Regions from separate parts of the Bacillus sp. 2175 genome, predicted to be linked through region 1. Evidence: riboswitches for the same ligand, from Rfam matches in the RefSeq annotation. Region 1 holds a riboswitch; each other region holds the start of a gene.
What was found. A riboswitch is a leader RNA that binds a small molecule or an ion and turns the genes downstream of it on or off. The one in region 1 is predicted to bind lysine.
Positions count from the first base shown of each region.

Region 2: linked by a shared signal. The riboswitch ahead of ACXKY9_RS08260 (aspartate kinase) and the one ahead of ACXKY9_RS12715 (amino acid permease) in region 1 are both predicted to bind lysine.
Region 3: linked by a shared signal. The riboswitch ahead of lysA (diaminopimelate decarboxylase) and the one ahead of ACXKY9_RS12715 (amino acid permease) in region 1 are both predicted to bind lysine.

Region 1 is NZ_CM173819.1:2,435,692-2,446,076, reverse strand. It holds gene pdxR (MocR-like pyridoxine biosynthesis transcription factor PdxR) at 1-399, shown strand, start outside; gene ACXKY9_RS12760 (YaiI/YqxD family protein) at 630-1,070, shown strand; gene ACXKY9_RS12755 (DUF3892 domain-containing protein) at 1,156-1,470, opposite strand; gene ACXKY9_RS12750 (DUF2785 domain-containing protein) at 1,551-2,375, opposite strand; gene ACXKY9_RS12745 (nucleoside/nucleotide kinase family protein) at 2,493-3,164, opposite strand; gene ACXKY9_RS12740 (metallophosphoesterase family protein) at 3,335-4,078, opposite strand; gene ACXKY9_RS12735 (aminoglycoside phosphotransferase family protein) at 4,092-5,018, opposite strand; gene ACXKY9_RS12730 (VOC family protein) at 5,033-5,830, opposite strand; gene ACXKY9_RS12725 (sulfite exporter TauE/SafE family protein) at 6,036-6,938, shown strand; gene ACXKY9_RS12720 (GNAT family N-acetyltransferase) at 6,975-7,424, opposite strand; lysine riboswitch at 7,745-7,937, shown strand; gene ACXKY9_RS12715 (amino acid permease) at 8,050-9,516, shown strand; gene ACXKY9_RS12710 (iron-sulfur cluster biosynthesis family protein) at 9,630-9,935, shown strand; partial or broken gene ACXKY9_RS12705 (DNA alkylation repair protein) at 9,969-10,385, shown strand, end outside.
Region 2 is NZ_CM173819.1:1,520,271-1,530,655, forward strand. It holds gene asnA (aspartate--ammonia ligase) at 13-996, shown strand; one part of gene ACXKY9_RS08245 (IS3-like element ISBth8 family transposase) at 1,056-1,957, opposite strand; one part of gene ACXKY9_RS08245 (IS3-like element ISBth8 family transposase) at 1,957-2,215, opposite strand; gene ACXKY9_RS08250 (helix-turn-helix domain-containing protein) at 2,426-2,866, shown strand; gene ACXKY9_RS08255 (VOC family protein) at 3,074-3,526, opposite strand; gene ACXKY9_RS08260 (aspartate kinase) at 3,753-4,982, opposite strand; lysine riboswitch at 5,187-5,373, opposite strand; partial or broken gene ACXKY9_RS08265 (hypothetical protein) at 5,567-5,824, shown strand; partial or broken gene ACXKY9_RS08270 (DUF4166 domain-containing protein) at 5,788-6,111, shown strand; gene ACXKY9_RS08275 (YndJ family protein) at 6,117-7,742, shown strand; gene ACXKY9_RS08280 (8-oxo-dGTP diphosphatase) at 7,771-8,256, opposite strand; gene ACXKY9_RS08285 (MFS transporter) at 8,394-9,656, shown strand; gene ACXKY9_RS08290 (hypothetical protein) at 9,852-10,316, opposite strand.
Region 3 is NZ_CM173819.1:1,190,739-1,201,123, reverse strand. It holds gene lysA (diaminopimelate decarboxylase) at 41-1,357, opposite strand; lysine riboswitch at 1,538-1,719, opposite strand; gene ACXKY9_RS06535 (DUF3888 domain-containing protein) at 1,809-2,204, opposite strand; gene ACXKY9_RS06530 (LTA synthase family protein) at 2,459-4,345, shown strand; gene pssA (CDP-diacylglycerol--serine O-phosphatidyltransferase) at 4,534-5,235, shown strand; gene ACXKY9_RS06520 (NAD(P)-dependent oxidoreductase) at 5,266-6,237, opposite strand; gene ACXKY9_RS06515 (YozQ family protein) at 6,382-6,549, opposite strand; gene ACXKY9_RS06510 (histidinol phosphate phosphatase domain-containing protein) at 6,618-7,634, opposite strand; gene hisE (phosphoribosyl-ATP diphosphatase) at 7,647-7,970, opposite strand; gene hisI (phosphoribosyl-AMP cyclohydrolase) at 7,981-8,286, opposite strand; gene hisF (imidazoleglycerol phosphate synthase cyclase subunit) at 8,283-9,041, opposite strand; gene hisA (1-(5-phosphoribosyl)-5-[(5-phosphoribosylamino)methylideneamino]imidazole-4-carboxamide isomerase) at 9,035-9,754, opposite strand; gene hisH (imidazole glycerol phosphate synthase subunit HisH) at 9,727-10,356, opposite strand; gene hisB (imidazoleglycerol-phosphate dehydratase HisB) at 10,357-10,385, opposite strand, start outside.

The sequences.
Region 1 (10,385 bases):
GCAAGGCACCAAATGGAATTAGGTATGAGCATATTCCCGCAGTGGCTTATGCAGCAGTTTTTCGAAACTGTACCATTTCAGTCGCATATCGTACCGTTACGAAAACAACTAGCAGAAAAAAGAGACGTTATCGTTCGCGCCCTAAACGAGCAACTTCACGATAAAATCTCTTTTTCAAACCCAACCGGCGGTATATACATATGGGGGAAACTAAAAGAACCGATAAACGAAAAACAACTTATTATGCAAAGTTTAAAACAAGAAATCGCGTTTATGCCGGGTAGTATTTTCGGTGCGAAAGATGGTTATATTCGTTTATCTTATGGAAAAGTGAATATTGATCAAATTGAGGAAGGTATTTCTCGTTTGCGTGAGGCTATTTTAGTTTGTGAAAAATAACTTTACATAAAGCTCTATCGTTTGACAAAAGAAAAATCTACCATTATTATCAACACGAACCTAGTTACCCCGCATTAACGGGCAATAAAACTCCCAGCTCAAAATTCAGCTGTAACAAAGAAGTTAGGTGGGAGATTAACTGCCCGTAAATGCCCGATTGGTTCAACTAATAATCAGTGGAGGGTGAATCCCCCCACTGATTAAAGTTTCACTTTATAGGAGTGGTAAAAATGAAAATTTACGTTGATGCAGATGCTTGTCCTGTAAAAGATGTAATTATTTTTGAAGCTACGAGTGCAGAAATTCCTGTAACTCTAGTTACTAGCTTTTCTCATTATTCTAATGCTCAGCAGCCTAAAGGTGTAGAAACAATTTATGTTGATTCCGGAGCAGATGCTGCAGATTACCGAATTATGCAGTTAGCAAAAAAAGAAGATTTAATCGTAACACAAGATTACGGTCTTGCTTCGCTCGCTTTAGCAAAAGGCTGTATCGTTCTACACCATAAAGGCTATAAGTATACGAATGATAACATCGAACAATTGTTACAAACACGATATTTAAGTGCAATGGTTCGAAAAAGTGGTAAACGTACAAAGGGACCGAAACCATTTACAGCAGAAGATAAAGAGAAATTTAGAGAGCTCTTTAAAAGTATGATCGCACTTTAAAAATGAATCGTCTATTTGCAAGGAAAACTTCGCAAAACAAAGAAGAGAATATCGTAATGAACATTCTCTTCTTGAGGTTTACCCTTTAAAATGAAGGTAAATTATCTAAGTTATTTTCTTTTATTCCATCAGGTTCACTACGTATAATATCTCTACCATACTTATGAAATACGTCCACATGAGCTAACTTCCCTGATTTTGCTTCACTAAGAGCAGTCATATAATCTAACTCTCTCCCGCTACTTGTTTTAAAAGCAATCAAATCACCTTCATCATTTTTACGAACAGCAACAATTTGTTCTGCTCCTGAAGTAACTTCCTGAGCTATTTCAAATTGAGCTTGCTCTTCCCCTTGATGTAAATAATCATTATATACTTTTTCAAAGTCTTTTTTGTCCATTAAACTCACCTCCAAAACATTTTATTAGTATGGTTGGGAGGTGTTGGTTTTATGTACTTTTCTGTTAGAAAAACGAATTTTTAATACCTACGCAAACCCTTCAAAGTCTCCAATATATCATCTGTAAAGGCTGTACTACCCTCTGTCTCTAAAGCTCTGAAATAAAAACTTCTTAGGAAAGTTCTAATATTTTGTACTAAAATAGCATGCTGCGGATGTCGGATGTCTTCAACAGTTGCTATACTATGTAACCAGTTGCTCCACTCTTCTTCAGTTAAAAGATTTTGGTCACGTAAAGACATAATTGGCTTTACTAATCTCTCATCTTCAAAGTGTACATATACGTAATCACTTAATCGAACCTTTTGACGAACAGCTGCAAGAATTGCATATGAAAACTCACGATTTTGTATAGTACGCACTAAAGCATCTAGTGCATCAGCAGCGTGTGCAGTAGAGTGTGCCCAGCCTTTTCCTTCTACGTAACCTCTTACATCTTCTTCTAAATATACATATTCCAGCACTTGTTCTGCTACACTGTACAGTTGTTCTTCGGATAACAACGGTTCTCTTTCATGAACAGATAAAATAAGTGGTGGAATTAATCCGGAGAATGCACGTTTAAATACAGAGTCTGTTCCCTTTTCACCAATTTTATAAAATAAATAATCAGGACTAATTGCTTGTAACATTAATCCTCTTAACTCTTTTTGTCTAAATACATCATTTGTAATCCATGTGTGAAGCGTACTATAAATTAAATCATCACGTAATTCAGCATCAGGTGATCCGATATAATCTAGCATCCACTGCGCATATGGATATGCATCTACGTCTTCTGGTACAGCATAATTGTTATTTTTAATTTGTAGTAGTTCTTCTTTTAGTTCTAGTACTTCATTCATTATATTTCTTGTCCCCTTTTTGCGTTTTTTATTGTCTTATCCCCTTTTATTTGCTTCATAAAATTAATTTAATTATAACAATAAACAAAAGGCTATACATATATTTCTGATTATGTATTACGCTCTTTCATGAAATATAACTTCTGGATTTCCTAAATCACTATTCTTAAATATAACATTCGCACACTCTTTCGGATTATGCTCATCTATATACATTTTACAAGCCGCGTGATACCTGTTTAAAAACATCTTCTCTGCTTCTTCATAACTTCCAAAAGCTTCAGTTTCCCGCTTAGCACCACGTTTTCTCGCAATCTCAAAATTTGTATCTACAAAGATTTTGTAATCAAATAAATGCGCAACGTCTTTTTTCAATAGAAACGTTCCATCTACTATTAATATCATATTTTGCGTGGCCAATAGCGGCTCATTATGTACAGGCATATCCGTTATTAAGTTATGAGAAATCGTTTCATACTGTAAATTTCCGTTAGGTCCTAAAGGCATTAATAATCTTTCTTTGAAAGCTGTATAATCGTGTGCATCTTCATAATACCCTCTTGCAGATTCTTTTCCTTTTGCATAGCGAATCACTCTTGGATTATGAAAATCATCAATGCTGGCGCGTGTTACTGGTAATCCTCGTTTTTTTATTTCTTCCGCTAGTTCGCTTGCAAATGTTGTTTTTCCTGAGGCTGTAATACCGCTTACTCCAACTCTTATTGGATGGGTTAAGTTTAGCTTTACAATATGATCTGCAATTTCTTTGATTCGTTGTTTTCGGTTCATGATATCTCCCTTTATAATTAGTTTACATAATATAATTATAGGTAATAATTCATGTCACTATTTGTCGGTAAATCGATATCCTTTCTCGAATCGCTGATATCTCGAAAAAATCGTTGATATATTTTAAGTTATGATAGATATATTTGAAAAATCGTTGATATATTATTAGCTTACTTCCCCTTAAACCCTCGATATAAAGCAGTCCGTAATTCTTGTTTGTATTCTTCAATTTCTGGCATTTCGAGTTCTTCTGCTAGTCTGATAGCTAATTCAATATCATACGGTACTCGTACAAGTTGAATAGAAAAGCTCGCTGCTTCTTTTTCATTGTAAGTTCCTTCAAATATTAAATAGGAAGCTTGTGTTATTTCAAGTGGGTTTCCTACGCTACCGGCATTACATAACGTTTTCCCTCTGAAATTTTGAACGAATGCTTGGTGAACGTCACCGTAACAAACGACATCTGGTTTTCTTTCCCCTTCTATATTTTCCGTCAGATCACTATTTTCGAACATACTAATACGTTCTTCTCTTGAAGCGTGTGGTTGAATTCTTTCATATAAACTTCTCGGTGAAGCGTGAAACATACGAATGAATTTCCCACTCATATAAAACTCGATTGAAAATGGTAAGTTTCTTAAATAGTCATTTTGTTCTTCCGATAATTGTTTTTGATGCCATTTCAATGCTTCAAATTCAGTCGGCTTTGTAATAAAATCATCCCAGTTTCCCATTACGACTACTTCACATTCTTTACGAATGATTTCAATTGCTTCACTGGAATGAGGTCCTTTTCCTACTAAATCTCCAAGGCAAATAATGCGCTCGATTCCTCTTAATTTAATATCATTCAACACGGATTCTAATGCTTGAATATTACCGTGAATATCTGAAATTACTGCTATTTTATCCATATAAATTACTCCTTTATTTATTAAATTCGCTTGATTGATACCATTTTGGAATATAAGATGAAAAATGATTATGATCTTCTAAAATTCCATTTAATCTTTCCTTCATATCATCTACTAAATGCGGTGTACTTCGATTCGTCCAAACGATATCCGCTGGGAATGTCATCGCGACGTACAATGTATACAGTTTCCAAAAATGAAGCGATGGTTCGCCTCCGAAATAACCGTGAACTTGTCCAACCGCAAATGGTTTACTTATTCTTATAGTAAAAATCGCTACGTTATAAAAATCGTGTATTGGATCACCAAAATCATATCCACCAAAATCGATAACGATAAATTCCTTATTATGAATCATGCTATTTGCTGGATGGAAGTCATCATGTAAAAATCTTATTGGACGATTTCCCAATAAATCTTTATGATTTTCTACAAAGGTTAATACTGGCTTCAAATCCAGAAAATTCACCTCGTAATCTGTTAGTGCCTCTATGTATCTTTCGTATTTATTCCATCTAGATGTTTCCCATTTATTACTTGCACTTTCTCTTTCAATTGGGTGAATCCTCTTTAATACTTCCCCCGCTTTTCTTCCTGCCTTATACTGTTCTTCCACCGATAACTTCGTTAAACCTTCTTCACCATTTATACCTCGGGTCCATTCAAATACTTGAACACATTTATTTAATTTCTCAATTATTATGAAATGAATTAACTTGGGTGTTGGAATATGTAATGACTCTAATTGTTTCATATACGTATATTCTTCTTGTTTACGTTCAAAATGAACAGCATCACATACTTTTACAAAATAGGTTTCTTGATTCTTTAATTCAATTTTATATTTCTCATCGAATGAAAAGCCTTTTGAAATAACAGTCGCTTTTAACATGCGAGGCCATTCTAGTATTCTCTCTATCTCTCTAAGCATTTCTTCCACAACGTTCACCTCTATTAATATATGTACAAACTCCCTAACACTTCATGCTCTCGTTTATTTCCCCCTTTAAACTCTACTGCAAATGGATATTCGCCATGATTCTTTATGTATTCTTGCACTAGACCTTCTCCAACCGGTTCACAAAACTGTACTTGAATGTCACCAAACGATACACTTTGACACTCAGCATTCCATTTTTCATTTTTCACAACTGAGCTTGTAGATAGTCCCATTACTTCTTTCCATTTCCGTACTGTTTCTCGAACATTTTTTACTGCGTAATGAATCGTTTCAATTTGTTGCACTTTGTTTTTATGTTCAGTAATCGTCCCACTGTTACGTAAATCGTTTCTTCTTTCTTCGTCCGTTTCATTCCACTGTATAAAGAAAGGTAATTTCGGTCCGTTCTCTTCTTGCTTAACGAATAACATTTTCCATTCTAAAAGTCGGCCATCTTTTCTCATACGTTTCCCTTCAAATGGCCCTATCGTATGTAAGCCGTACTTATTAAAGTTAACTGCTAGCTCCTCAATTGCATCTGTTCGGATCGCGATTTGTAGCATTCCTTCTCCATTTTGTAGTTTCACCACTGTTTCTTGTACTAATGGATTTTCTGCTTCTTTCGCTTTTTCTTCATGTTGAACTGCTAAAAATTCTATATATGATAAATCAAAATAACTTAAACTATTCCAAGTACCCCAATTCGTATGCTCTCCGCCTAATACAGTATGAAATCCCAGTTCCTGCATTTGTTTTGCCGCTTCCTCCGGTGTACCATGAACTGTGTGAACGAGATGATCAAATCGTAACATGTCTTTCTCCCCTTTCTCTCCATCCTTTTATTGTATATTTTATTTTTCTTTCATTCAATTCAAAAACTTTAAAACCCAGTTGATTTATACGATTAATATGTATTATAATGAAACAAATTTAATTATTGCTGATTGGAAAAACCAAAGGCACTTTTCTCATACGGGAAAAGTGTCTTTTTCATTTATTATTACAGGGGGATTATTTATGCAGAAATTAATTGTCTTTGCTATTATTGGATTTTTCGCCCAATTGATCGATGGAGCACTCGGAATGGCGTATGGGGTAACGTCTACTTCACTATTATTAATGTTTGGTATTGCACCGGCTGTAGCTTCAGCATCGGTTCATTTAGCTGAAGTCGTTACAACTGCAGCTTCTGGCGCATCTCATATCAAATTTGGAAACGTTGATAAATATACAGTTTCCAGGCTTACATTACCTGGGGCAATCGGCGCATTTGTTGGGGCATGTTTTTTAAGTAATTTGCCTGGAGATATAATCAAACCGTACATTTCCGTATTTTTATTTACTTTAGGGGTTTATATTTTATTACGATTCATCATTCAAAAACAAATTGTCACTTCAAATAAGCGTATGTCTGCCAAACAACTTGTGCCGCTTGGTTTATTCGCTGGATTCGTTGATTCAACTGGTGGCGGTGGTTGGGGGCCGATTACGACACCCGTTCTTCTAGCAAGAGGAAATGAAGCTAGAAAAGTTATTGGATCTGTAGATACGAGTGAATTTCCTGTTTCACTCGCTGCAACAATTGGCTTCTTCATCTCACTTGGCTGGGAACAAGTAAGCTGGGTTTGGGTATTTGCCTTAATGCTCGGCGGTATTGTCGCAGCTCCAATTGCTGCATGGTTAGTCCGCATCGTTCCGCCCCATTTACTTGGCATATTAGTTGGTGGTCTTATTATCTTCACAAATATTCGTACACTGCTTTCTACATTTAAAGTGGATCCAACTATTATTTCACTTTCTTACGTTGCAGTTGGTCTTGTCGTTATTATTTCTATTTTCATTGCTGTTCGAAATCATTCCAATCGTCCTAACGCATCAACGGCTGAGTATCCGAATGATCAGAAGCAAATGCTACCATAACTATAAAAAATACCGCTCAATTTAGAGCGGTATTTTTTATTTTTCTATTTTCCAATTAATCATCGTTTCTGTAGCATTTACTCTCTTCATATGTAACTTTTCTAAAACACGCATCGAACTATAGTTATCTAGGAGTGTCTCCGCAATTATTGTTTCTACCTCTCCTGTTTTGAAAGCCCAATCGATTAGTTCTCTTACAGCTTCTGTTGCATAGCCCTGATTCCAATATTTCTCAATAAATCCATAGCCTATTTCTACTGTTTGATTCTCGTTTGGTTTCCCTTTAAACCCAATATCACCTAAAACGCTATCATCTTCTTTCCGAAGAACATACCACGCCCCCCATGGTAATAAAGCCGCATCTTGTTTTACATTCTCTACATGCCCTACAATATGCGGACCGCTATTATATCCTTGCTCGTTAGCGACTTGAATACTCTCTTCTGTACACGGCACTATATAGAGCCTTTCTGTTTCTAATTTCATTTTGATTTCCCCTTTTTGCTTAAACGTTACTCTGATTATAACAAATAATATGACTTTATCATGAATGTCGAATTATATTTTTCTGAATTTTCTTTTTATTTAGAGGGTTTTTCAATATTTTTTGCGAAACATTTGTATAACAATTTTTTCTTTGCTTATTGCTACATAATAGTAGGTTCGGGTGGAGTTTTGCAAGCGTTTCCTATACAATAACCGATATTTTTTGACTTTTCCTAACAAAATATCTTGCAATATATTCAGAAAGTCATTACAATTGCCATATATTAAAAATCTTAGCAATATATAAATCCTCATCAATCCGATGAGGTAGAGGTTGCGACTTTTAATAGTAAAACGGACGAGACACAGAGAATGTCACCGACTCCGTTTGAAAGGAAAAGTTGCCGAAGTTTATATTTCTTCTCTGGAAATATGAGCTGGGGCTGTCTCCGAAAGGAACAGAACTGTCACGTTTACAAAATTACCGTGTAAACGTGGGGTGCTATCTTAACGGAAGGGTATGATGGGGTGGTTATTTGTGAAACGTTCCGCCAAATTCCTTTGGCGGTTTTTTGTATTTTTCTCCCCCGCTCCTTCCTAACCTACAAGAAAAGGAGTGTTGAACATGAATAGCGCAACAAATCAATCTACCTCTAAAACGCAAACTACACAAGGACAAGGTGAATTAAAACGCGGATTAAAATCGCGTCACCTTACGATGATTTCTCTCGGCGGTACAATTGGTACCGGACTATTTCTTGCCAGCGGTGGTGTCATCCATTCAGCTGGTCCTGGCGGCGCATTAATTGCATACGCCGCAATTGGAATTATGGTTTACTTCTTAATGACAAGCTTAGCTGAACTCGCAGCTTACATGCCTGTTACTGGATCTTTTAGTACGTATGCAACAAAATTTGTTGATCCATCACTTGGCTTTGCACTTGGATGGAACTATTGGTATAACTGGGCGATTACGATCGCTGCTGAACTTGCAGCCGTAACATTAATTATGAAATTTTGGTTCCCAGATACCCCTTCTCTTATTTGGAGCGGATTATGTTTAGCTATTATTTTCCTTTTAAACTATTTATCTGTTAAAGGATTTGGTGAATCTGAATATTGGTTCGCACTTATTAAAGTAGTTACAATTATTATCTTTTTAATTGTCGGCTTTATGATGATTTTCGGAATTATGGGGGGCGAAACTGTTGGATTCAAAAACTTCACTGTTGCAGATGCACCATTTAACGGCGGTATCATGGCAATTATCGGTGTATTTATGGCAGCTGGTTTCTCCTTCCAAGGAACTGAATTATTAGGAGTAGCTGCTGGTGAAACATCTGATCCAGAACGTAATATCCCAAAAGCAATTCGTTCAATCTTTTGGCGTATTCTTTTATTCTATATCCTTGCGATTCTCGTTATCGGTTTATTAATTCCTTATACAACTGAAAGTCTTGCTGCAAGTGATGTAACAGTAAGTCCATTTACACTTATTTTCGAAAAAGCGGGCGTTGCCTTTGCTGCCTCTGTTATGAACGCTGTTATTTTAACGGCAGTACTATCTGCTGGTAACTCTGGTATGTACGCATCAACTCGTATGCTTTGGGATTTAGCTCGCCAAGGAAAAGCACCAAAATTCTTAGGCAAATTAGATAGCCGCGGTGTACCTGTAAACGCATTAATCGTAACGTCAATTGTCGGTAGTATCGCTTTCATTGCTTCTTTATTCGGTGACGGTGTTGTATACATTTGGTTATTAAACGCATCTGGAATGTCTGGCTTTATCGCATGGGTTGGAATAGCAATTAGTCATTACCGTTTCCGTAAAGCATATACCGTACAAGGCAAAGATTTAAAAGACTTACCATATAGAGCAAAATGGTTCCCATTCGGTCCAATCTTCGCATTTACACTTTGTATCATCGTAATTTTAGGACAAAACTACGGCGCATTTATGGGTGAATCAATCGATTGGAACGGCGTACTCGTTTCTTACATCGGTTTACCACTCTTCTTAGTACTATGGTTAGGATATAAATTTACGAAAAAAACAAAAGTGATTCCACTTGATAAATGTGAACTAAAATAAAGTGAAACGAGCAAACAAATTTGTTTGCTCGTTTTTTGTTGCAAACCTCTTTGCTTCCCTATTGCTCCTGTTTTTGCCATAATAGAAGAAATATAATTAAAGGTTGGGATACAATGAACATTCGCATTACTGATGAAGCAAAAGCAGCTATACATAGATTAGAACGTAAAGACAAAAAGATCATTCGCATTAGAGGGACAATGACAAACTCTTGTAGTATTTTCGTTGATGTCGATTTAATTTGGGATACATATAACGCAGATGATGTTGTATATGAAGATGCAGATCTTATCGTACAAATGGATTCATTCACGAAAGACTACACTGGTGATACGGTGAAACTTGATTATAAGACGACAGGTTTTAGTATTACGACTCCGAGTGAGACTTTAGTTTATGGATTGTCGATTAAAAAATAAAAATTGTTTTCATTTGACCACTGAGGTGAAAAAATGGGTAAATATGTTCCGTTAAAATTTTTATTTAACGAAGAATTAGCAGAAAAAATGGCTGATTCTATTTGTAAACACGATCCTACTTTCTCTAAAAGAAACTTTGTATCTTCCGTAACATGTAAAGTTGAAAATTTAGAGTTAAAGCATCGTATTGAAGTAATTGCAGATGAATTACACAATGCTTTACAAAAAGATTTTAATGCAGCCATACATATATTGCTGAAAACATTAGGACCAGAAAATACAACAGAAGTAGGCACATTTACATGTATGAAATAACGAAAAGGAATACTGCTGAATATGCCATTCGGCCTTTTCTTCAAACATACCATGAAGACACACTAGACATATTGCAACAGTGGATTCATGACGAAAACAGCCACATTAGAAGATTAGTTTCTGAAGGTACAAGAC
Region 2 (10,385 bases), 920 kb from region 1:
GAGGAAACCACCATGTATCAATCATTAATGACAGTAAGAGAGACTCAAATTGCAATTAAGGAAGTTAAAACATTTTTCGAGGACCAATTAGCAAAACGCCTTGAACTATTCCGCGTATCTGCACCATTATTCGTAACGAAAAAATCAGGATTAAACGATCACCTAAACGGTGTAGAACGTCCAATTGAATTTGATATGTTACATTCAGGAGAAGAATTAGAAATTGTTCATTCACTAGCGAAATGGAAACGATTTGCATTACATGAATATGGATATGAAGCTGGTGAAGGTTTATATACAAACATGAACGCGATTCGTCGTGATGAAGAACTTGATGCAACGCATTCCATTTACGTTGACCAATGGGATTGGGAAAAAATCGTTCAAAAAGAATGGCGTACTGTCGATTACTTACAAAAAACAGTACAAACAATTTATGGAATATTCAAAGATTTAGAAGATCACTTATTTGAAAAATATCCGTTCCTTGGAAAGTATTTACCGGAAGAAATTGTTTTCGTTACTTCTCAAGAATTAGAAGATAAATATCCAGAATTAACACCGAAAGATCGTGAACATGCAATTGCGAAAGAACACGGTGCAGTCTTCATTATCGGAATTGGTGATGCACTTCGTTCAGGTGAAAAGCACGACGGACGCGCAGCTGATTATGACGATTGGAAATTAAACGGTGACATTTTATTCTGGCACCCAGTACTACAATCTTCATTTGAATTATCATCAATGGGAATTCGTGTTGATAGTAAATCACTTGATGAGCAGTTAACGAAAACTGGTGAAGACTTCAAACGTGAGTATGATTTCCATAAAGGTATACTAGAAGACGTACTACCATTAACAATCGGCGGTGGTATTGGACAATCAAGAATGTGCATGTACTTCTTACGTAAAGCTCATATCGGTGAAGTTCAATCTTCTGTATGGCCTGACGATTTACGTGCAGCTTGTAAAAAAGAAAACATTCATCTGTTTTAATAGAAGTGAGAGAGGGTAGTGGTCATCTCCCTGTCAAGTAGACAGAAATAAAAAGAGTATTATGCCACGGCCTTTTCCCGATATTCTATCGGGGAAAGGCCGTGAAGTTTTTCTTGGAATCTTTCTGTATTATAAAATTGAATATATTCTTGAATTGCTCGGTAGGCCATTTCATATGTTTTTGGGCACACTAAATACAACTTCTCTGTTTTTAAATGTGAGAAGAATGATTCGATACACGCATTATCAAAACAGTTTCCACGTCTAGAATGACTACCGACAAATCCTAATTTCTCTAACTGTTTTGCGTAGGATTTAGATGTATATTGAAACCCTTGATCTGAATGGAAAAGGGGCTTAGTAGTTAATGACTTCCCTTCTAATTGACGTAATGTAGTTAAAACCAAATCTAAATCATTTCTTGAAGATAGCTTCCAGGCAACAATTTCATTGTTGTATAAATCTAACACAGCCGACAAATAGGCAAATTGTTCTCCGATTCGTACATAAGTAATATCTGTTACGAATTTTTGATTTTGCTTTTCAGCTTGAAACTCTCGATTCAAATGATTTTTAAATACCACAGATGTTTTTCTTCCATAAAACGGACGTTTTTTTCGAATGATAGATTGAATACCCAGCTCTCTCATAAGACGACGAACACGTTTATGATTCATTACCATTCCTTCTCGAGCCAAAGCACGAGTCATACGTTTATACCCATAGTAAGGGTGCTGACGATGAATAGATAAAATATGTTCTTTATGCCACATATCCCTTTTCTGACGTAAACGCTGCACGTTATGATATTTCCGCCATTTATAGTAGCCAGCCTTAGAAACTTCCGCGATTTGAAGCAACCATCGGAGTGGATAGGCTTGGCGTAATGAATCGATAAGAGAAAATCGTTCTTTCTTTAGGACCATTCCTTCCCGTGTAGATTTGGATTGCGCTTTTTTAAATACTCAACCTGTGCCTTCAAATAAGCATTTTCTTCTTCTAGACTATTAAAATTCTTTCGATTCCAGACACCACGTTGATCATCAAAGGACTCCCCTTGTTGCGCACGTTTTACCCACTCAATAATCTGGGCATCGCTCTTCACACCGAGTTGTTCACGAATTTCTCGCAATGATTTTCTCTCTTCTAATCGAAGACGAACTGCTTCTCGCTTTAGTTCTTCTGTATATTTTTGAAATGATTGTCCTTTTCTTGCCATAAAAAAATCCCCTCCAGATAAAACAGTATTGAGTCCATCATATCAGATGGACTCTTTTTTTACTTTCTACCTATAGGGGATAATACCAGTAGCTCAAAGAGTTATCCTCTCTTTTTATTGTGTAAACGAATGGTTTACAGTGAATTTTACTAATGGTTTCTTTCTTTTATATCTCTTTTTATGTAATAATTTGTTAAAGGAGGGGACGTTATGAATTTAGGAGAACAGTTAAAAAAACTACGAGAGTCAAAGGGATTTTCACAAGAGGATGTTGCTAAAAAGATTGGTGTAACGAGGCAAGCGATATATAAATGGGAAAATGATAAAAGTTATCCTGATATTGATAATTTAATTTTACTGAGCGAAATGTATAATGTTACGCTAGATGAGTTGATAAAAGGGAATCAAGATTTCAAAAAGAAAATACATAGTGATGCAGAAGATGAGGATTTTGAGAAAGGAAATGAATTTGGTTTTTATATTGGATGTGGTTTGCTAATTTTAAGTGCTTTCGTTGATTATGAAGGAATGCAAGAAATCTTATTAGGAATAGCACTATTCATGATAGTTTTTTACTCTGACGTGAAGAAAGTTATTTTGAATGAGTTCAGATCGTTTTTTAAAAGAAAAGATATATATGATAAGAGGTGAGAAGAATCAGTTATATTTCCTAGGAAAGAGTATAAGAAGTAATTGAATTGTTTTATAATGATTTTAGGATGTTGATAGTGTGTTAAAAAGTTCAAACAAGCATAACCCCGTTCTAAAGCTAGGACGGGGTTCAAAATCTAAGTTTTATGAAGCGAGAATTTCTTTCAAATATTTTTACTTTAGTAAAGACTTCTTATAAAATATTACTTATTTATTACCGAGTTCTTCCGCTAAACCGATTAAAATTCCTTCGACTCCACGAATGTAGCAGAGACGATACGAGTTCTCATACTGAACTACTTCACCAACGAGCTCTGCACCATGCTTAGTGAGTCTCGATACCATTTCGTCAATGTCTTCAACGGTGAACATGACGCGTAGATAACCGAGGGCGTTTACAGGAGCATTTCGGTTATCTGATATAGTAGGTGGGGTGAGAAATCGCGAAAGTTCAATTCGGCTGTGGCCATCTGGAGTGACCATCATAGCGATCTCTACGCACTGAGAACCGAGTCCAGTTACGCGACCAGCCCATTCACCTTCGACATTGGCTCGACCTTCGAGATTCAAGCCAATCTCCTCAAAGAAAGAGATTGCGTTATCAAGGGATTCTACAACGATGCTGACATTGTCCATTCGTAGTAATTTGTTTTTTGCCATAGTCTTATCTCCTTATGTATAAAAGTCTATTATTTAATTATCCTCATAATTATACTACTAAGTAGTTACAAATTCCTTTCAGTCAAAAACACCTTGTCACAGTATAGGAAAATGTGACAAGGTGTTTTTTAATATGTCATATAGCATCGTGTTAACGAACAGCTTTTTATTTAATAGGAAGGTAATACATTAATATGATTTTTTTAGCATTACTAAATATATCAGATTAGCTCATTTGCACTAAAGGCTCAATTTTCGCCATAAATGATTGATGCAGCGCCTCAACGCCTGTTACTAAATGAAGGCGGTCAATAACGACAGACACTTTAATTTCTGATGTACTTACCATTTTAATATGAATATCTTCTTCTTTTAAAGTAGTGAACATATTTGCAGCGACACCTGGGTTAGATACCATGCCAGATCCTACGATTGATACTTTTGCTAAGTGATTTTCATGTTCTACAGATTCATAGTGAAGAGTTTCTTGATTTTGTTCCAAAACTTCTAAAGTTTCTCTTAAATCATTCGAATGAATGGAGAAGGAGAGGTGTACAGTTCCTTCATTTGTAATACTTTGAATGATGATATCTACATTAATGTGTGCTGCTGCTAATGTAGAGAAAACTGTTGAAAGCGAGCCTTGTTCTAATCCTTTAATTGTGACACGTGTAATGTTATCCTCAAATGCAATACCTTTAACGATTGATTGTTGTTCCATGTTACATTCTCCTTTTACAATTGTTCCGTTTTCTTGTTCCATACTTGAGCGAACTTCTAAAACTACATTATGATTTTTAGCAAACTCAACAGCGCGCGGGTGTAATACGCCAGCACCGAGATTAGCAAGCTCTAACATTTCGTCATAAGAAATTTCGTCTAATTTGTAAGCATCTTTTACAACTCGTGGGTCCGTCGTATATACACCTGTCACATCCGTATAAATATCACATTTTTTTGCTTTAAGTGCAGCAGCTAATGCGACAGCAGTCGTATCAGAGCCACCACGGCCAAGCGTTGTAATTTCATTTTCTACACTTATACCTTGGAAACCAGCTACGATAACAATCGTACCTTCAGCAAGATAAGATTGAATACGATCTGTATGAATGTCAGTAATCCGTGCACTACTATGTACAGATTCTGTCGTAATACCTGCTTGCCACCCTGTTAATGAAATTGCATGATAGCCTTTTGCTTGCAGTGCCATTGTTAATAATGAAATAGTTACTTGTTCTCCTGTAGATAGAAGCATATCCATTTCACGTTTACTTGGATTTTCTGTGATAGCGTTAGCGAGTGCGACAAGTTCATCTGTGCTTTTTCCCATTGCTGAAACGACAGAGACAATGCTATGACCTCGTTCATATTCTTCAATAATTAAATTTGCTACATGTTGAATGCGTTCGACGCTTCCGACAGAAGTGCCACCAAATTTTTGAACAATTGTTTCCATTACAAATTCCTTCTTTCGTCTATTTTTAAGAATAGATTAGGAAATATATAAATCCCCAATACTCCTGTAGTTACCAGAAAGACAAACAAAAAACACCATCTCAAATAAGTGAGGATGGTGCTGTTACAGGAAAAGGGAAACAGAAAACGGAGCTAATAAAAAAACCGCCAAAAAAGGAATATCATAAAAAAATGATATCTCTTTTTTGTAGATAGCTCTTCATACGTACACGTCTGTACATATGACAGTTCTGTTTCTATTCGAAAACAGCCCCAATTGATAAATGCAGAGAAATTTATCAATTTCGGCAATACTTCCTTTCATCTAAGTTCATAGACATCTCTGTGTCTCCATTAGAATACTCATAAGTATCGCAACCTCTATCTCACGTTTTAGGCGAGAGTGTTTGATTTATGAAGTTGTTGGTAACATTTGTTTTATAATAATTTAAATTTTTCGTGGAATCAAGTGTTTTATATATATTTTAAAAATTCTTTCTTTTTTCTGAGGAAGTTTGTGAAAAATGTAGCAAAATAAATTCATTGCATGTACATTAAAGTTATAGTGCATAGGAGGTGGGGAGAATGAAAAGGAAACAGCCTATTTATGTTGCGACAAAAATGAACACGACGATGGAAAAATTATGGGAATATACGCAAGAACCAGATATACATACAGAGTGGGATGCTCGCTTTACTGAAATTTCGTATTTAGAGAAAAAAGAAGGGGAACCACAGAAGTTTTTGTATAAAACAAAGATTGGATTTGGGCTTGAAATAGTTGGAGAAGGGGAATCAATAGGTGAAATAAGAAAAGATATTTTAATGCAGTTATGCAGTTTGATGAAAACGAAAATGAAATTGTAGATTATTTTGGTGAACCACATTTACTCGTTTCTACACTGCATTTTCATATCGATGAGTTAGGGGCAATGCATATTTCTTCAAAGAAACAATGGTTTTATATGTTTGGAAGAAAAATGCCGTTACCAAAATTTTTGTATGGTGAGGCAAAAATTGTTGAAAGTTATGATGAAACACTACAATGTTTTCGAATTCATGTACAAGTACGAAACCCGTTAATTGGTTCGCTTTTTTCATATAAGGGAACATTTGTGGAAAGGGAATAGACGATATGAAAAATATAATATTTGGGCTTGCTTGCTATGTTGTTTTTCTAATAAGTGAGTGGTCGAATATAAATCCTGTTGAAGCAATTATATTATTATCTGTTTTATTATTTATACCAATGTCATTTTGTATTATTGATAAAAGAAAAAGAGATGGATCGCAATTATTATTTTATAAATCCGTATCATTTTTATATCCAATCGCAGCAATTTGTGCAATGTTAGCTTTCGTCACAAATCACTATTTATTTGCGCTAGTTTGGTTTGTATATACAGGAATTGTTGCGTTATTTGGTGTAAGTAGATTGCTAGAAAGAGGATGGAAGCCGTTAGAAGAGATCGCCATAGATAGTGCGTTTATTTATTTGTTTTTAGGTGGTTTTTGGTTTTCTGCTTCAGTAGCAAAACTTTCAATTATGCATTTTAGCTCTGACATTGTTTTACTCACAGCTGCACATTTTCATTATTCGGCGTTTCTATTGCCATTATCAGCTGGTTTAATAGGGAGAAAAAGAGAAAAGAGAAGTAAAGTGTATGATGCTATTATGTTTATCATCATGATTTCACCTATGACAGTTGCAATAGGAATTACATACTCAAGAATATTTGAATTTTTTGCAGTGTTCCTATATTTATGTGCAATTTATGGGTATGGATTTTACGTTTGGAGAGCAAAATTTAATGCTATCAGTGCAAAGATTCTTCTAATCGTTTCGTCTAGTACACTCATGGTTACAATTATGTTCTCACTTATATATTCATACGGGAATTTGAAGCATGTCTTGACGATTACAATTGCTCAAATGGTTTGGATTCATGGTGTTGTCAACGGAATTGGAGTAGCGTTACCGGCATTTATCGGCTGGGTGATTGAAAAGAGTGTTCCGAATTATAAATACTATGGGAAACCAATGAGTAAGTTAAGAGGAAATGTGGCAATTGGTGAGGCTTATTTATATAGCAGCAATTTAGTAGACAGTAAGGAATACAACGGTTTAGTTGATAAAGTAAATGACTTTCATAGTGAGGCATTTGATGTGACGAAGGTTCCTTTAAGTATTATTCATTTTTATGAAAATACAGTAGAGTATGAATTGCAATCGAATATTAAATGGGCTCGTTGGTTCCGTCCGTTCGCACTTTGCTATGAGAAAATGAGTAAGCGTGTAGAACAAATACATTTAGGAATGGGCGGCAATTGGGAAACGATGCATGGCTCTATCATTAGTGTCATAGATGAGAAAGATGGAAGAGAGAATGTAAGGGCTTGGCTAAGAAAAAATGAAGCAGGTAAATCTATTTTTGTAGCTCTTTATTCAAAGCATACAAATAAGAGTGAGACATATATGAATATCGCCTTACCTTTACCTTATTCGAATATGACTGGTATTTTGAAACTATATAATGATAGTCATGATTTAATTATTACTAGTAAGTTAAGAGAAAATGGTCAGGGAGATGAGGGGATTTATTTACATACTCGGTTCTTGACAATCCGTTTACCGTTAGCAGAGACTTTTATTATAAAAGAGCGCACGGATCACATACTAGAAGCTAATCATAGAATGTGGATATTTGGAGTTAAGTTTTTAGAAATTGATTATAAGATTAAGAAAGTACAGGAGAAGTAAGAAAAGCTTGGAGAGATTCCAAGCTTTTTTACGTATGTGTAATTGTTATAGCAACTTGTTTATCTAGCTCATTATCCCAAACACGTTGAATTTCAAAGGTGCCTTTTTCAAAAAATAATGGGAATCTTTCTTTAAACCAATCTTGCATAGGAAGCTTTAGTGCTGTATCGATTGGTATCCATAATAATTTGCCCTCAGGTGGGTTTAAAAGAAGTTCACCTTCAAATGAGTCTGTCCAGTAGTTAAATACCATGTACCGAACATTCCCTTTCGGATTTACATATTCATCTAATCCCTTAAAATTTAAATCCGAAACAAGTAATCCGGTTTCTTCTTTTACTTCCCTTATAGCGGCTTGAACGATACTTTCGGGAAAATCTACTTTGCCGCCAGGAGCTATGTAGCCAGGGAAACCTCGATGATTGGGTCGTTTTACGAGTAAAACTTCATTGTTGCGCTGGATCATACACATTGTATAGATTTGGTGTTCGATGTTATGTGAATTTGGAGGCATAATGATGCATTCTCCTTTATATTTTTTTGATAATTTTACCATAACATAATGGTTTCTTATATAATTGGAAATATAATATTATGAATTTTCAGTCGTATATTATGTATTCTATAGTCATTTGAAAAGAGGAGAGAGACATGCAAGGGGAAATACAAAAGGAGAAAAGTTTAAGTTATATTGGAAAATTATTATTACCAGTTAAAGTATCAACGCACTTTAAGTTTTTATGGATTGGACAATTACTCTCGGCCTTAGGTAGTTCGATAACTATGGTCATACTTCCAGTTGTTGTGTATTCATTAACTGGCTCAACAGTTGTAATGGGGATGACGATGGCAATGTACATGCTACCTAATATTCTTGCTTTACCGTTTGCAGGTTTAGTTGTAGACCGAATTGATCGGGTTAAATTAATGTTATTTACGGATATAATCCGCTGTATATTAATGCTATTACTTGCATCGCTTATATTTATGGATTTATTAACAATTACGATTTTATATATTCTCGTTGCCATATACGGACTTATGGAAGGGATATTCCAACCAGCATATTCTGCTGTAAGGGCGAAAGTATTCGTTCCTGAAATTCGTAATGCAGCTAACGCACTCACTCAAATGAGTAATCAAGGTATACGATTGATTGGGCCAGCACTTGGTGGGTTAATCGTATCGGTTGCATCTGCAGGGATAGGTTTCGGACTAGATGCAGCAACGTACTTATTATCATTTTTATGTTTATTATTTTTAAAAGAAATTAAGTTTAAAAAAGTAAAACCCATTGAAAAGAGTAAGCTTACTTACAAACAAGAGTTTATGGAAGGTGTTTTAGTTTTAAAAAGTCATCCGTGGCTGTGGATTACAATTTTAGTTTTTTCTTTTATAAATATTTGTTATGCCGGCATTATCGTCGTATTAATTCCATGGTTATTTAATGTTCATCATCATTTTGAAGCTTACGTGTATGGGCTTGGCATGGCCTTTTCTGGTGGTGGGGCTATAATTGCCGCAGTAATATTTGGTGGGAAAGAGCGGTGGCATAAGAGAGGATTACTGGCTTATGGAGGTGTTTTAATGAGTGGCATTGCTTTATTAATTATGCCATTCATTTCTTGGGCACCCGCTTTAATATTCTTAATGGCAATTGAAGGATTTGGCATGATGATATTTGGACTCATTTGGGAAACGAGTTTACAGGAGTTTGTACCAGAAGAAGCATTCGGAAGAGTGGCAAGCCTTGATATGTTGGGTTCTTTTGCTTTATTGCCATTAGGGTATGTAGTTGTAGGCTGGTTAGCTACTGTCATAGGTGGCGAAATAACTATTATAACACTAGCTAGTTTAGTAATTTTAACAATTGGAATAGCATTGTCTGTACAGAGTATTCGTCGATTTAATTGATTATATGGGAAAAGAGGGCTAGACCTATATAGAAAATAACTTAGCATATAATCAACTAGTATTAATAAAACACCTTTGTAATGAAAAACTGTCCGTACATATTTGGCACAACAAAATTAGAAATCACAAAAGAAGTGACGGAAGCGATACAAGCAGGTTTCAAAAAAGAAGACTAAGCCCTAAAGAAATTAGGACTTAGTCTTCATTAAATACAAATGTTTGTTTCATTTTTTTACCTTCATTTACCGGATGGCCATTGTAAGAGAAATTCTTTTCTTCCCAAGTGATTACAACTTTAAAATTATGACTATTAAAGTCTAATGGGAATACCATGTAGTCAAAGCTTGTATGACTTTTAGAAATATTTTCATTAGGTGTAGTAGGTTTAAAGGTAGCTTTAGAGGTAGGGTTGTTATCAAGTATTTCCACAGATACGTTTGATACATCATGACCGATGTTTTTTACGAGTAAACTATACGTATCAAATACACCTTGCTTTGGCTGGATTGCTTGCTTGTTTGAGTTATGAGATTTATCAATTTCGACATACCATTGTTTAGACTTTGACGCAATCGGTAGTGACTGAAATGTGTAAGCACTAGCTTGTATTGGTAGTGCTAAGCATAAAAGTGTAAAGAGAGTTAATATTTTTCGTTTCATTTTTTTAGAGCTCCCATTCTTTAATGGATTTACTTGTTATTATCTTCTTTTTACGAGTAAATATACCAT
Region 3 (10,385 bases), 1.2 Mb from region 1:
CAAAAAAGGAATTGCCCATCCGAACAACCCCTTTTTCTATTTAGACAAGCTCTTTAATACGTATGCGATCGTTCCCAATAATATTTTCATATGTTTCGCGTTCCACAACTACTTGCGATGTTCCGCCTTTTGCAAAGACAACGGCTGGTCTTCGAATCCGATTGTAATTATTCGCCATCGAGTACCCGTATGCTCCTGTACAGGAAACTGCTAGTAAATCAGAAGAAGCGACTTTTGGTAAATGAATATCCCAAATCAACATGTCTCCACTCTCACAGCATTTCCCGGCAATCGAAACGAGTTCCTCATTCTCATCATTCCCTCGATTCGCTAACATCGCTTCATAACGCGCGCTATATAAAGCAGGTCTTAAATTATCTGTCATTCCACCATCGACTGATACATATTTCCGAATACCAGGAATATCTTTCACAGATCCAACTGTATAAATTGTTGTCCCAGCATCACCTACAATGCTACGTCCTGGTTCAATCCATATTTCTGGCAATGGATATTCACATACAGTAAATTGTTCTCTCACTGCACTTGTTACAGCTCGCACATATGTCTCAAGAGTTAATGGTGTATCTGACTCTGTGTAGCGTATTCCAAATCCCCCGCCTACATTTAACACTTTTACTACATAGTTTGTTTGCTCTCTCACTTCTACTAAAAATTGGCGAAGAACTTCAATCGCTCGAACAAAACCAGCTGTTTCAAATATTTGCGATCCAATATGTGAATGGATCCCTAGCACATTATAATTGGATTTTTGTAAAGCAAATGTAATTGCCTGCATCGCTTGACCGTTTGAAACGCCAAATCCAAATTTCGAATCATCTTGGCCTGTCGTAATATATTCATGTGTGTGCGCCTCTACTCCAGGCGTTACACGAATTAATATGTTCACAAACTTTCCATGTTGCATCGCTAAATCGTGTAAAACTTCTAATTCAAAGAAATTATCTACGACAAAACAACCGATATTCGCCTGAAGAGCCATCACTATTTCTTCTTCTGTTTTATTATTTCCATGAAAATGAATACGTGATGCCGGAAATCCTGCTTGGAGCGCAGTATATAATTCTCCCCCAGAGACAACGTCTAATGACATATTCTCTTCACGAGCTACTCGGCACATCTCCATGCACAAGAACGCCTTGCTTGCATATGCTACTTGATAAGAGAAACCACTTTCTTTAAAAGCACGATGAAATGCTCGGCATTTTCCTCGAATAGACTCTTCATCGTATACATAAAGTGGTGTTCCGTATTGCTTTGCTAGCTGCGTCGTATCGCACCCTCCAATTTCTAAGTGTCCTTGCCCATTAATTCGGCTTGTGCCGTGTAAATACATTTAAATTCCTCCCTTATTTCCTCTAAAACTCATAACCCCAATCTTCTATTCATTGCAGCACGCTTTTAGATAGACAAAAAACGCGCGGAACAATGTTCACACGCGTTTCTTATTAGGAAAAATATATATTGAAAAAATAAACGAGTTGTTATCTCCTCAAAATAAGAAACCGCATCAACATCTCCAAATAGCTCTCCATAAAATAAATCTTATGACAGTACTACATTTATTCAATGCAGTCCCAATATATGAATAAGATGGTTATTCTTATATTTCGGCAATAGTCCCTTTCAACCTATGATCACAGATTCCATTAAATCTCCCATAGCTTACTCTTTCCTATCGCGGCCTCTACCTTTGAGAGTAGATGAGGTAAGTCTATTTAATTTTCAAACATCTAATTGTTGCTATTAACAATACCAAAGGACCATTTTATTTGTCAAACAATTTTTTATATTGTTTTTTTGCAGTTTAATTTCGTATCGTCTGGTAAGCGCTTTACTAATACCTTTGTTACTTCCCATTCGCCTTCTTCGTTATTAAATGTAATCGTTACCTTCTCAAATGGTGGAGCAATTTTCCCAGCAACACGTTCATACTTTGTCACTTCAATACTTGCTTGAAATAAATATGTACCGCTATACACTTTTTTTAAACTAATAATTTTAGGACATTGATAAGGTTTCAAACTTCCATATTGTTTTTCAATTGCTTTATTTATTTTTGGAAATAAAACAGAATAAAGTGCATCTTCCATAAGAGGTGCATCATATTGGGCTACCGACACACTCGGTGAAGTAAAAAGTATAACACTACTGCATGCTATAAAATATAATAATTTTCGCATTATAACCTCCGTATTATCACGCGATTCTTTCTGCGTACAATAATTATCATACATAGAAATTCTGTTTTATTGTCTCCCACCACTCTTTTTCTACTCGATTATTATAAAAAAGCCCACAACCTTCTTTTATTTTCGTATAATGATACTCATAGTATAATAATCATAATAACAAAGGACTGTTCGTATATATAAAATGAGTCGTTAAGCAAACTGACTCTCAAGAACTGTCATGCTTTTTAGGAGAGGAGTATATTATGCTACAACATCTGTTTCCAAAACTGCGATTTGCACTCGTTGCAGTCGTTTTACTATGGATTAAAACATATATTGTGTACAAGCTAGCATTTGATATTAAAATTGATAATTTCTTTGAAGAATTCATGCTTTTTATCAATCCACTAGCTGCGTTACTTTTATTTTTCGGCTTAGCTTTACTTGCATCTAAGCACCGAAACCGAATTATAATTGGAATCAGTTTTATACTGTCATTTATTTTATTTGGAAACGCAATGTTTTATGGGTTCTATAACGATTTCGTTACTTTCCCAGTTTTATTCCAAACAAACAATATGGCTGATTTAGGGACAAGTATAAAAGAACTCTTTACGTACAAAACATTACTTTTATTTGCAGATGCAATTATTTTAATGTTTATTTCGCGTAAATTCCCATCATTTGGCGACAAAACACCACTTTCCCGCTCAGAGAAGCGAACTTTCTTTAGCGGTGTAACAGCTTTATTAGCACTACAAATTGTTGTATCAGTTATTTATAAACCACAAATGTTCTCACGCTCATTTGACCGTCAAACTGTCGTGAAGAATTTAGGTTTATACACATATCATCTATTTGATATTACGCTTCAATCCAAGTCCTCAGCTGAGCGTGTATTTGCAAGTGGGGATGGGTTTTCTGAAATTAAAAACTATACAGACTCAAAAGACAAACAAGTTGATAAAAACTTATTTGGAGCTGCAAAAGGTAAAAATGTAATTTTAATTTCAATGGAATCTACACAAAGCTTTGTTATTAATAAAAAAATAAATGGAAAAGAAATTACACCATTTTTAAATGAATTTATTAAGGATAGTTTCTATTTCGATAACTTCTATCATCAAACTGGACAAGGTAAAACTTCTGATGCTGAATTTATCGTTGAAAACTCACTTTATCCGCTAGATCGTGGTTCTGTATTCTTTACTCATGCAACAAATGAATACACAGCGACACCAGAACAATTAAAGAAATACGGATATTCTTCTGCCGTCTTCCATTCAAATGATAAAACGTTTTGGAATCGGGATGTAATGTATCCTGCGCTTGGATATGATCGTTACTTTAATTTAAATGATTACGCAGGAACGGAGCAAATGTCTGTCGGTTGGGGATTAAAAGATAAAGAGTTCTTTGAACAATCTATTCCAAAGTTAAAATCTTTACCGCAACCGTTCTATACAAAATTTATTACATTAACAAATCATTTTCCATTTCTTCTAAATCCGGAAGATCAATATGTTGATGAATTCAACTCGGAAAGTGGTGTTGTAAACCGCTACTTCCCAACTGTTCGTTACACAGATGAAGCTCTTAAATTATTTATTAAACAATTAAAAGAAGAAGGATTGTATGATAATACCGTTATTGTCATCTATGGTGATCATTACGGTATTTCCGAAAACCATAACGCAGCTATGGCACAGTTCCTAGGAAAAGATACTATTACACCATTCGATTCTATGCAATTACAACGAGTCCCTCTTATTATTCATGTGCCTGGCCAAGAAGGAAAAGTTGTTTCTAAAGTATCCGGTCAAATTGATATTAAGCCAACGCTCCTTCATTTACTTGGTATTAAAACAAATAAATCCGTTGAATTTGGAACTGACTTATTTATTAAAGAGAAAGACCCGCTTATGGTAATGCGTGATGGTAGCTTTGTTTCTGAAGAGTATGTTTATACAAAAAATATGTGCTACAAAAGAAGTACGGGTGAAGAAGCTGACATGACGCTATGTCAGCCGTATATTGAAAAAGCAAAAACAGAATTAAAACTCTCCGATAAATTAATTTATGGAGATTTATTACGCTTCGATCCTAATAATCGATATAAAACTGGAACGATGACAACGAAATTTGAATAGTAAAGGAAGCAACTTTATACAAGTTGCTTCCTCTTTTTATTTTCACTTAATTTTCAAACCATCCTTCTATGAAATCTTTCACAAATTGGTAATTTCTTTCGTATGAGGAATAAATTTATGGTATGATAAAATAAGTAAACTTTCATACACTAATTAAGAATTTATTACAGAAAGCAAGGGATCAGATTTTGTATAGAGCAGCTATTCCAAACTTATTTACGCTCGGAAATTTATATAGCGGATTTTTATCAATCGGCTATGCATCTTTAGGATATTATAAATCAGCTGCTATTTTAGTACTTATCGGGATGATGTTAGATAGTCTTGATGGTCGTGTTGCTCGTTTATTACGTGTTGATTCACAAATGGGAAAAGAGCTCGACTCGCTTGCAGATGTCGTAACATTTGGTGCAGCACCAGCTGTTTTAATGTATTACACATCTTTCTCAAACTACGGAATCATCGGATTATACATAGCGGGATTATTCCCTCTTTTCGGAGCATATCGTTTAGCACGATTTAATGTAACACCATCTTCTACTTCAATGAAATATTTCACTGGAGTACCGATTACAGCAGCGGGAGGGCTTGTTGCTTTCTTAACATTATTTTCACATACCATTCCAAAAATCGTTCTTATTACCGTATTTGTAACGTTCGCATTTTTAATGGTGAGCCGCATTCGTATCCCAAGTTTAAAAGATGTACCAATTCCACGATATAGCATCATTATTACACTATTTTTAGTTGGAATCATTATTACAATGTATCAAACAGGATTTGGAAATTTTTCTGTTTTCTTATTTATTGCCATTCCACTATATATTTTGTACATGTTATCTCAATTCATTAGACAAAGACCGTCTAAAAAAGCGAATAAAGAAAAATAAGAAAACCTTCCGAGTCCGGAAGGTTTCTTTTTATTTTGTAACTAATACCTTTTGATTTACAGGTGTTACTGGCTCTTCGCCGTTTAATACAGCTAAAATATTTCTGACAGCCATTTCAGCCATCGCATCACGAGTTTCAAATGTTGCATTCCCTACGTGTGGAGCAAGTACTACATTCTTTAATTCTTTTAGCTCTTCTGTAATTTTCGGTTCAAATTCAAACACGTCAAGAGCTGCTCCTTCAATTTCATTCGTTTTTAATGCATGAGCAAGTGCTGCTTCATTCATAATTGGTCCACGTGAAGCATTTACAATATACGCTGTTTTCTTCATCATTTTAAACTGCTCTTCATCAATCATATGATGTAAATTTGGACTATAAGCACAGTTAATTGTAATAAAGTCTGCTGTTTGTAATAATTCTTCCAACATCACATACGTTGCCCCCAGCTCACTTTCAGCTTCAAGCTTACGATTTGGCCCTGTATATAAAACATCCATTCCAAATGCTTTCGCACGTTTTGCAACAGCCTTCCCGATTTCTCCAAGACCTATAATTCCGATTGTCTTACCATGAACTTCTCGTCCTAAGAAAAATAACGGTGCCCATCCGTTAAATCCAGTCGTACGACATAACGTATCCCCTTCAGGAATTCTACGCGCCGCTGCTAAAAGAAGTGCAAATGTTAATTCTGCAGTCGCTTCCGTTGATACTTTCGGTGTATTCGTAACTGCAATTCCTTTTTCGCCCGCATACTTGTAATCAATATTGTCGTAACCAGCACCATAGTTTGCAACAATCTTTAAATGAGGCGCTGCATCAATAACTTCTTTTGGCACCTTTGTCGAAAGTAAACTTAACAATGCATCTTTATCTTTTACACGCTCTGTTAATTCATCTATAGAAATTAACTCCTCTTTATCGTACATTTCTACATCATGATCTTTTAATAGTTCTAATCCAATTTCCGGAATTTTTCCCGCTACTAATATTTTTGCCACTACTAACACCTCTTCTATAGAAAATAAGATATCTCTTATATTTCATTGTAAGAAATCCACATATAAAAACCAAGGAATTTGATTATAGTTTTAAAAATCGACACTTTTCCATGAAAAAAGAGGAGATGCAACTCTCCCCTTTTCTTACGCTTTTTCCTGCGATTCTTTTCCAAGCTTCACATCAATCGTTCCTTCTGCAACCGTATCGCTAATTTGCTCCTCAATAACCGATTGAGATTCAGCATTCGTTTCAGAAGTATAAGCTTGTTGCTGTGCACCTTGTACATTTTGTTTATTTTGTTGTTTCGCCATTTCTTACCCTCCTTTTCATTCTTTCTTATTTTGAACAAAAAGGACGGTTTTCATCAAAAAATTGCGTTTCATTTTGAATTTGTTACTTCTTCTTCAAGCGACCTCATTACTCTTGCTCGCTTCGTAAATGTTGCAACCTGAGTAACACCGTGAGCTAGTAATGTTTGTACATTTTCTTGTACATAATTCCCTAAATCATTTGGATAATGGGCATCCGAAGAAATCGTAATTGGAACACCATACTTAGCTAATACTTGTAAATATAGTGGACTTGGGCACATTTCACGAACAGGATAACGATAGTATAATCCTGCATTTATTTCTGTTGCCGTATTCGTTTCTACTAACGCACAGGCAATTTCCTCATAATAAGAAAGCTGTTCATTCTCATCCAATCGATAATTAAATACCTTTATATTATCAAGATGAGCGATAATATCAAATAACTCGGTACGAATCGCACTCTCAACTGTTTTAAAAAACATATCATATAATGCGCGTAGGTCATGCTTCTCAAAATATTCTTTCGTATCTGGATTATCAAATCCCCAGCCATTTAGAAAATGAACGGAACCAATTATATAATCAAAGTCTCCTAGCGCTAATAATTCTTTTAACTCTCCTTCACAACCAATAAAATAATCCGCTTCAATTCCAAGTTTAAGTGTGACACCTCTTTTACTCCATCGTTCTTTCGCCTCTTCAATGACCTTTGTAAAATCATACAGTGAAACTACCCTTACTTGATCTAACCATTCCTTCTGTATACGACCGAGCTTAGAATCACTAATATCTACATATTTTTCATAATATCCTTTCGCTTCATGAAAACGATATAAATGATCAACAATCCCAACTTCTGTTATACCTTTTCGCACAGCTTCTTCTAAATAGAGGTCCATCCATTCTGTTGTAAATGGCCCTTCCTTCACACGCTTTTGCAAACGCTCTTGTGTTTTCATAAGCCAATCAATAGAATGCCTTTCTTGAAGCGGTTCATAACGTTCCAGCGCTTCATTTATTTTAGCAAGCCATCCTATTGAATACGGTCCTTCTTCTAAGTGAAGATGATAATCTACTTTCATATACATTCCCCCTTATAATGTATCTATTTCCCTTCTATCCCCAACTCTCGAAAGCTTTCCATTTCGTTCTTTCACCTCTCGCATGACATCTTCCAATGTAATATTTTTTTCAGCTAATAAAACGAAACAGTGATAAAATACATCAACCATTTCTTTCACTACTTCTTCTTTATCATTATTTTTACATGCGATAATTACTTCAGCACACTCTTCACCAATTTTCTTTAAAATTTTATCTTCTCCTTTTGAAAATAAATAATTTGTATACGATTCAGGAAGTGGGCTTTCCTTTCGTTCTTCAATTGTTTTATACAGCAACTTAAAGGCATTTTCCATATGTATCCCCCTATATAATTTGATAGTGAAAACATGTCTTCTCTCCCGTATGACAAGCAGGTCCTACTTGTTTCACATTCACAACAATTGAATCTTGATCACAATCTAAATATAAAGATTGCACATATTGAAGATTCCCTGATGTTTCCCCCTTATTCCATAACGACTGCCTCGAACGAGAATAAAACCATGTTCTTTTCGTCTCTAACGTTTTTTCATATGCTTCTTCATTCATATAAGCTAGCATTAAAACTTCTTTCGTACCTTCTTCGATGACAATTGCTGGTATTAATCCTTTTGAAAAATTAGGTTTCATAACCGCACCTCAACATTTGCATCTCTTAATTTTCGCTTTACACTCTGCACTGTCGCCTCACCATAATGAAAGATGGATGCCGCTAACGCTGCATCAACTGTTGTCTTTTGAAAAACTTCTATAATGTGATCCGTATGACCACAGCCCCCTGATGCGATGACTGGAATGGAAACACTTTTTGAAATTTCTTCTGTTAAACGAAGGTCATATCCGCTTTTCGTTCCATCTGCATCCATACTCGTTAACAAAATTTCACCTGCCCCAAGTTTAACAACACGCTTCGCCCATTCTATGGCATCCATTCCTGTGTCAACTCTTCCGCCGTTGACGTATACGTTCCATTTACCTTCTGCTACTTTTCTAGCATCAATTGCCACGACAATACATTGTGATCCAAAGTGTTCTGCCCCTTCTTCTATAAGCTTCGGGTTTCGCACTGCCGCTGAGTTTATTGAAACTTTGTCTGCTCCAGCTCTTAGTAAATTGTACATATCTTTCACACTTGAAATCCCCCCGCCAACCGTAAGAGGAATAAATACTTTAGCTGCTGTTTTTTCTACAACATCTATAATCGTTTTTCTTCCTTCATGAGTCGCTGTAATATCTAAAAATACGATTTCATCTGCCCCTGCCTCGTTATATGCTTCAGCTATTTCAACCGGATTACCGACATCTTGTAATCCTATAAAATTTACACCCTTTACGACTCGCCCTTCTTTCACATCTAGACATGGAATGATTCGTTTCGCTAACATAACTTCGTTACCTGTAACACTTCTTCTAAATCAATCGTTTTCTCGTAAAGCGCCTTTCCAATTATGACACCATATATATTCATATCATTTAACTTTTTCACATCTTGAATAGATGCCACTCCTCCAGAGGCGATGAGACGAATGCCCACACTTTTTTGAAGTATCGCTAATTGTTCAAAATTTGGACCTGCAAGCGTCCCGTCTTTCGAAATGTCTGTAAACACAATCGTTTGAACACCTAAACTTTCCATTTGTTTCGCTAAACTAACGTAAGAAATTTCAGACAGATCAAGCCAACCTCTCGTTGCTACGAAACCATTTTTCGCATCAATTCCAACAATGATTTTCTCTTTATATAGACGAACTGCTTCCTCTAAAAATGACTTATCATAAAGAGCTGCTGTTCCTAAAATCACTTTTTCTACACCTGCTGACAATAACTTCTCCACCGTTACAAGTGAACGAATTCCTCCTCCCACTTGCACAGGAATACGTACCGCCTTGCAGATTTTTTCAATGACGGGCAAATTTAACGACTCGCCAGCAATTGCACCGTCTAAATCAACAATGTGTAGTATTTCCGCTCCAAGCTTTTCAAATATGATCGCCTGCGCTACCGGATCTTCATTCATCACCGTTTCTTTACTAAACTCTCCTTGATAAAGTCTAACGCATCGCCCTTCTTTTAAATCGATAGCTGGGAAGATTTCCATGCTTCTACCACTCCTTGAAAATTTTTTAATATTTGCATGCCAATTTCGCCACTTTTTTCTGGATGAAACTGTGCACCAAATACATTTCCTTTCGCGACAAACCCTGGTATTTGCATTCCATAATCACTTACTCCGCATACAATTTCATCTGGACAATCCGCGTAATATGAGTGAACATAATACACGAAAGAACCATCCACTAATCCATTCCAAAGCGGAAATTCTCTTTCCTTCCTTAATTCATTCCATCCCATATGAGGAATTTTATACGAAACTTTTAACTTCCGAATTTCACCTGGTAGTAAACCTAACCCGCTACAATCTTTTAGTTCCTCACTTCGTTCAAATAAAAGTTGCATGCCCAAACATATACCGAGGAGTGGTTTTCCTATGTCACAAACTTCTTTTAGTACACACACTAAATCTCTTTCTTTTAATACTTCCATCGCTTTCGGAAATGCACCTACTCCCGGTAGAATCACGCCATCGCTTCTCAATATCTCTTCTTTATCACTCGTTACAATGTACTCTGCCTCAATATATTTTAATGCTTGCTCTACACTGCGAATATTCCCCATTCCATAATCTATAATGGCAATCAATTACAACATCCCTTTCGTTGAATTTACAC